Regions from separate parts of the Pedobacter sp. WC2423 genome, predicted to be linked through region 3. Evidence: riboswitches for the same ligand, from Rfam matches in the RefSeq annotation. Region 3 holds a riboswitch; each other region holds the start of a gene.
What was found. A riboswitch is a leader RNA that binds a small molecule or an ion and turns the genes downstream of it on or off. The one in region 3 is predicted to bind S-adenosylmethionine.

Region 1 (2,272 bases), 2.4 Mb from region 3:
CAATTACAATCTATCTTTGAAGGTATCCTGACCATAGATTTTATTGACCTGACTACCACATCCACGCTGGAGAATTATATTAAAAGCAATACAGTGATGATATGGATAGAAACCCCTTCAAATCCCTTATTAAAAATTACGGATCTGGAGCTTATTGCGGCCATCGCTAAAAAACATCAGCTCATTCTTGCCTGTGACAGTACATTTGCCTCACCATGTTTTCAAAACCCCATTCTACTGGGCGCGGATATTGTGATGCACTCCTCTACTAAGTATATCGGAGGTCACAGTGATGTATTAGGCGGTGTTCTGATCACGGCCACTAAAAATGAATTTTGGGATAAAATCAGGAATATCCAGCAGATCGGAGGCGCAGTGCCATCCCCCTTTGATTGTTTTCTATTACTAAGAAGTATCAAAACATTACCTTACAGAATGCGCGGACACGCAGAGAATGGTATGGCACTGGCAAAATACCTTGCTGAACATCCAAAAGTTGAAACCGTCTATTATCCCGGGCTGCCTTCACATCCTCAACATGAGATCGCGAAAAAACAAATGAGTGCTTTTGGCGGCATGTTATCTATATTAATTAAAGGTGATGCTGCAAATGCAAAAAGAATAGTGAACAAAGTGAAACTATTTGCGCAGGCTACAAGTCTTGGTGGCGTAGAAAGCCTGATTGAACACAGAGCATCTGTAGAAGGCCCTGACACCAAAACACCACAGAATTTAATTCGGATATCAGTTGGACTTGAGCATATCAATGACCTGATTGCCGATCTGGAGCAGGCTTTAGCTTAAATAAAGCCATTAAACAGATTCAAATACCCAATTTAAATAACTAGAAAACAGAATATTAATTATTTTTCAGAATATTATTTTGGAAGTTTACACAAATACGCTACATTTGTAATTATATAGCGAAAGCTATTCAAGTCAACCCGCAATCTGGGTTTGATTTATAAAGAAGTGGCGAGAGACAGGCTCCGTGACCCACTGGCAACCCTCCCAAATGGAGAAGGTGCCAATTCCTGACCAGTTTGCATAGTGCTTTCTGGAAAGATAAATTAAGACAAAATGAAAACTAACCACCAACCATCGCAATCAGGCGACTCCGTTTCTTACACGATCAAGTATCTGCAAGCCCTTGCATGTATGTGTTGTTGCATCGGCTAAAAACAATCTTCCACGTAAAATTAGTATGAGTTCAACCGGAAGGCCTCTTTTCAGAGGTATGCAATCCCATATACGGATTTTGCAATCATCTCAAATACCGTATGACGCTATAAAAATCCATTTTATCATTTTAAATCAGCGAAATCATGTCAGCAAATTATAGATTCGAAACACTACAACTTCATGCAGGTCAGGAAATTGACCCAACAACAGGTTCAAGAGCAGTACCTATTTATCAAACTACTTCCTATGGATTTAAAAGTGCCGAACACGGTGCAAATCTATTTGCATTAAAAGAATTCGGTAATATTTATACCCGCTTAATGAACCCAACTACAGACGTTTTTGAAAAACGTGTAGCTGCACTTGAAGGTGGTGTTGCGGGACTTGCAGTTGCCTCAGGACAGGCAGCTCAGTTTATTGCCTTAAACAATATCCTGGAAGCCGGTGATAACTTTGTTTCCTCTCCTCACCTGTATGGAGGCAGCTATAATCAATTTAAAGTTGCTTTTAAACGCTTGGGTATAGAAGTAAGATTTGCTGAAACAGATGACACACAAGATTTCGAAGCTAAAATCGATAAAAACACCAAAGCAATTTATCTGGAAAGTATTGGCAATCCATCATTCAGTATCCCTGATTTCGAAAAACTTTCTCTGATTGCTCAAAAATATGACCTGCCTTTAATTGTAGACAATACATTTGGTGCTGCTGGATATTTATTCAAACCACTTGAACATGGTGCTCACATTGTGGTACAATCTGCCACCAAATGGATTGGCGGGCATGGAACAAGTATTGGCGGTGTTATTATAGATGGTGGAAACTATAACTGGGGAAATGGTAAATTCAAACAGTTCACCTCCCCTTCTGAAGGTTACCATGGCCTGGTCTTTAATGACGTATTTGGAATTGGAAGTGACTTTGGAAATATCCAGTTTATTATCCGTGCAAGAGTAGAAGGCTTAAGAGATTTCGGCCCTGCAATTTCACCTTTCAATTCATTTCTTTTAATCCAGGGACTGGAAACTTTATCACTACGCGTTCAAAGACATGTTGACAATGCATTGGCACTGGCAACCTGGCTGGAAAA
Region 2 (2,272 bases), 1.0 Mb from region 3:
TTGACCGGTGTCAGTCTGAGTTTCATCTTATTGATTTATACAACAAGTTCAGTAGTGGCTTGTTTTGCTGCTGCGGCAGGAATATTTGGTTTAATGGCTGTATTAGGTTATACCACCAACACGGATTTAAGTAAATTCGGATCAATCTTAATGATTGGTGTAGTAGGCCTGGTGATTGCCAGTGTAATTAACATGTTCCTGAAAAGTTCCGGTTTTGACTATATCATGAGCTTCTTTGGTGTAGCGATCTTCACTGCATTAACTGCTTATGACGTTCAGAAACTAAAACGTATCGGTGCAGGTATCGAAGAAAACGGTGGTACTATGGCTGTTGATGATACTAAGAAATTAGCGATCATGGGCGCTTTGTCATTATACCTTGACTTCCTGAACATTTTCATCTTCTTATTGAGAATATTCGGAGGAAGAAAATAAGTCAGCATCCTTACAAAGGAAGCCGGTCAGTTTTAAAGCTGACCGGCTTTTTTTTTGACCCCGCAGAACATTGTTTCGTACCACCATTCAAATTACCTGATTTTTGCAATATTATATGCTTTAAACTCTATTTGCTTGGAAATGATTTTTCTTTGTTGCATTTTTGTACCAAGCTTATAAAGAAAGACGGAGGGATTAGACCCGACGAAGTCTTAGCAACCTGTGCTTACAAGGTGCTACATTCTACTCGAACAGTTCCGGCTGTTCCTGACAGATAAGTTAATTCGATCCGACACTGGATTTCTGATTAGGCCTTTATATAAAATTTTCTGTCTTTAAGATACTACATCGCATTGCACTAGTGGCTTGAATACAGACAAACGGCTATCCACAACACAGATAATGAGCATAAGAGAAGAGCTTAAAAAACGAATACTAATCATCGATGGGGCAATGGGCACCATGATTCAGCGCTATATCCTGACTGAAGAAGACTTTAGAGGAGAGCGCTTTGCGAATCACCCATGCGATGTCAAAGGGAATAATGACCTGCTGAATATTACGCGTCCTGATATCATCAAAGCTATACATACAGAATACCTTAAAGCAGGTACAGATATCATTGAAACCAATACTTTTAGTACGCAAAGAATCTCTCTTGCGGATTATAAGATGGAAGAACTGGACTATGAAATGAGTTTCGAAGGCGCTAAAATTGCCAAAGAAGCAGTTACTGAATTCATGGCTGCAAATCCAGACCGCGTTTGTTTTGTTGCAGGCGCTGTAGGGCCTACTAACCGTACTTTGTCTATCTCACCAGACGTGAATGATCCTGGATACCGGGCTTTAACCTTTGATGAACTCGTTGACGCTTACTATGAACAAATCAGGGGTCTTGTTGACGGCGGATCTGACCTGTTATTAATTGAGACAATTTTTGATACTTTAAATGCGAAAGCAGCAATATTTGCAATCAAAAAATACGAAGAAGTTATAGGACGTAAAATTGAGATCATGATTTCCGGAACCATTACAGATGCATCAGGCAGAACACTGTCCGGACAAACTGTAGAAGCTTTCCTGAATTCAATCATTCATGCCAACCCACTCAGCATCGGTTTCAACTGTGCACTGGGTGCAAAAGACATGAGGCCCCATATTGAAGAACTGGCTGCCAAAGCACCCTGTTACGTATCCGCATATCCTAACGCAGGCTTACCGAATGAATTTGGCGCTTATGATGAAATGCCTAATGAAACAGCTACTTTAGTTGGAGACTTCATTCAGCACGGCTTTGTGAATATTGTGGGTGGTTGTTGTGGCACCACGCCAGACCATATCGCAGCTATTGCCGCAAAAGCCAAAAATATTACCCCAAGACAAATACCAGAAATACCTAAATATCTTCGCCTGAGCGGACTTGAACCCGTAACCATTACGCCCGAAAGCATGTTTGTCAACATTGGTGAAAGAACCAATATCACGGGCTCCCCAAAATTTTCCAGGTTAATTTTAAGCGGTGATTACGAAGCTGCACTTGCCGTTGCCAGACAACAGGTAGAAGGTGGTGCGCAGGTCATTGACGTGAACATGGATGAAGGAATGCTGGACTCTGAAGCTGCAATGACGAAATTCCTGAACCTGATTGCTTCAGAACCTGATATTTCCAAACTGCCGATCATGGTCGATTCCTCTAAATGGAGCGTCATTGAAAACGGTTTAAAATGTTTACAGGGAAAAGGGATTGTCAACTCGATTTCACTCAAAGAAGGAGAGGACAAATTCCGTGAAAGTGCCCGTAAGATTATGAATTACGGTGCAGCGATCGTGGTGATGG
Region 3 (2,272 bases):
CATTCAGACCTCCGCCTTTACCATCTACATAGCTGAACTGACCGTTGGCACCTTGTCCGAATGAATTCTGATAAGATGGAATGGTTAACAAAGTAGAAAAGGTAGCATTGGAGTTTACACTGATTCCTAAACCCGGAGAGTTTTTACCTTTTTTCGTGGTAATCAATACTACACCGGCCGCAGCACGGGAACCGTAAAGCGCGGCGGCGTTAGGGCCTTTCAGCACACTCATCGATTCAATATCTTCCGAATTGATATCAGAAATCGTATTCGCAAAATCCCGCGAGCCACCTGAACCTAAATTTTGTGAATTGTCTACCGGTACTCCATCGATTACGAACAGGGGTTGATTGTTTCCTGAAATAGAAGTTTCTCCACGGATAATAATCCTGGAAGAACCCATATCTCCCTGGCTGTTGGTGATCTGTACACCAGCTACCTTACCTGATATAGAATTCAGCAAGTTGGTTTCTTTTGCTTCGGAGATATCTTTTGATTTTAACTCCTGTACCGAATAACCTAATGATTTTTTCTCTTTAGGGATATTCAAAGCCGTTACTACGACTTCGCTTAATTCATTAGAAGATTCATCCAGCTGAACAGTTACCGGATTTGTTGAAGTTACTTTGATTTCCTGAGTCGCATAACCAATAGATATGATTTTTAAGATATCATTTGGTTTAGCGATGATGGAGAACTTACCATTTCCATCAGTTTGCGTACCCGTATTTGTGCCTTTAACGGAGATGCTTACGCCAGGGACAGGTTGGCCGTTAGATTTCTCGGTGACCACTCCGGTAATTTTAGCGGTTTGTGCCGCAGCAGTCTGTACGATTATAAAGGATAGCAGGATCCCGAATAAGTATTTGTAAGTTTTATACATATTAATGGTCTAGTTATATAATTGGTGTATTTAATTCAATTTATTACATATGGTGTCCTTTGAACAGCGCTATTTATCAGGAATAATTAAGGGAATAGATGACAGCAACCGATTTATTTTATAGGTATATCTGTCACTTATCTTTTCCGCTTAAAGTGGATAGGAGTTAGCACCTTTTACAATCTGGGGTGTATAGGTTGCTAAGACTTCATAGGGCCTTTCCCTCGGTCTTTCTTGATAAGTAGAAATCAATGAACAGCTAATTGTCGGGCAAATATATAAATAAACTACTAAATCTATAGTATATATTTTATTAGTAGGATATTTTGAGATTTGGCAGACAATTGGTTGCTGTTTTGAAAAGGTAAATTACCTGAAAAAGGCCATTCTCTGGTTAAAGAATGGCCTTTTGATTTAGAATTGGAAATTTGTTTATGCTATATCTTTTTTTTATGTCAGGCTAACTGAGTGCAGCAGCGATTATATTTTCCTGGTAACCAGATTCCAGGCTTGAGTTCAGTCCAGGCTCCGCATTTTCTGCACAAGGGAAAATAAGTAGTGGTAAATTAGTATTTGCTGCCATCTTTTGTGTATTGCTTAAATTGAAAAGCTGCTCCAGAAAAGTTTTATGGCGATGTACCATCACGAACAAATTACAGGTCACATTTTCTGCCAGCCATTTTAAACCTGTTTTAACAGGCGTATGTTCCACTGCCCGGTAATAAATTTTGGGGTAATTTATTTTATTGGCTACATCTTCCAGAAAGTTGGTGACTAATTTTTTAGTATCGGCTTCTGAGGTATCCGGATGCTGTATATGGGCTAATGTAATTTCTGCGTGAGATGGTTTTGCGAATGCTGTCAGTGCCTGAATAATATCCAGATCACTATCCTCCATATCTGTTGCGAAAACAAGCTTGTCCAGCTTTTTAAAGCTTTGGTTTTCTGGTACGATCAGTACAGGCAGGGATACAGCACCTATAATTTCGCGCATATGGTTACCCATAATCAAAGAACCCAAACCTTTCCGGTGTGTGCCCATCACTAATAACATCAGGTCCCTGTCTGAAGATAATCTATGAATATGCCGGTATAGAGGCCCTTCCTGGCATTTGAAGTCTATAACAGGTCTGAAGGCATTAACCGGAAGCGTAGAGAGTTCTTCTGCTAACCTGGCGCCCAGTGTACGCAACTTTTCTTCACTGTCTTTTTGTAAAATATTGTAATCTTCCATTGACCAGTAAACCTGTCCACCTAAAGGTTCGGCCATGGGTACTAAAAAGGAATTATATAGGGTAAGATTTGCCTGAAGATGTTGTGCAAGACGTACAGCATAACGTGCAGCATTTTCTGCACTGGCGGAAAAATCGGTTAGTACGGTTATCTTTT

Region 1: another riboswitch for S-adenosylmethionine. It lies ahead of AB3G38_RS03720 (O-acetylhomoserine aminocarboxypropyltransferase/cysteine synthase family protein); the one in region 3 lies ahead of AB3G38_RS18945 (SusC/RagA family TonB-linked outer membrane protein).
Region 2: another riboswitch for S-adenosylmethionine. It lies ahead of metH (methionine synthase); the one in region 3 lies ahead of AB3G38_RS18945 (SusC/RagA family TonB-linked outer membrane protein).

The regions. Positions count from the first base shown of each region.
Region 1 covers NZ_CP162005.1:983,066-985,337, reverse strand. The annotation lists gene AB3G38_RS03725 (PLP-dependent aspartate aminotransferase family protein) at 1-804, shown strand, start outside; SAM riboswitch class I at 960-1,072, shown strand; gene AB3G38_RS03720 (O-acetylhomoserine aminocarboxypropyltransferase/cysteine synthase family protein) at 1,326-2,272, shown strand, end outside.
Region 2 covers NZ_CP162005.1:3,568,501-3,570,772, forward strand. The annotation lists gene AB3G38_RS14680 (Bax inhibitor-1/YccA family protein) at 1-435, shown strand, start outside; SAM riboswitch class I at 607-716, shown strand; gene metH (methionine synthase) at 838-2,272, shown strand, end outside.
Region 3 covers NZ_CP162005.1:4,569,423-4,571,694, forward strand. The annotation lists gene AB3G38_RS18945 (SusC/RagA family TonB-linked outer membrane protein) at 1-883, opposite strand, end outside; SAM riboswitch class I at 1,018-1,127, opposite strand; gene AB3G38_RS18950 (universal stress protein) at 1,344-2,272, opposite strand, start outside.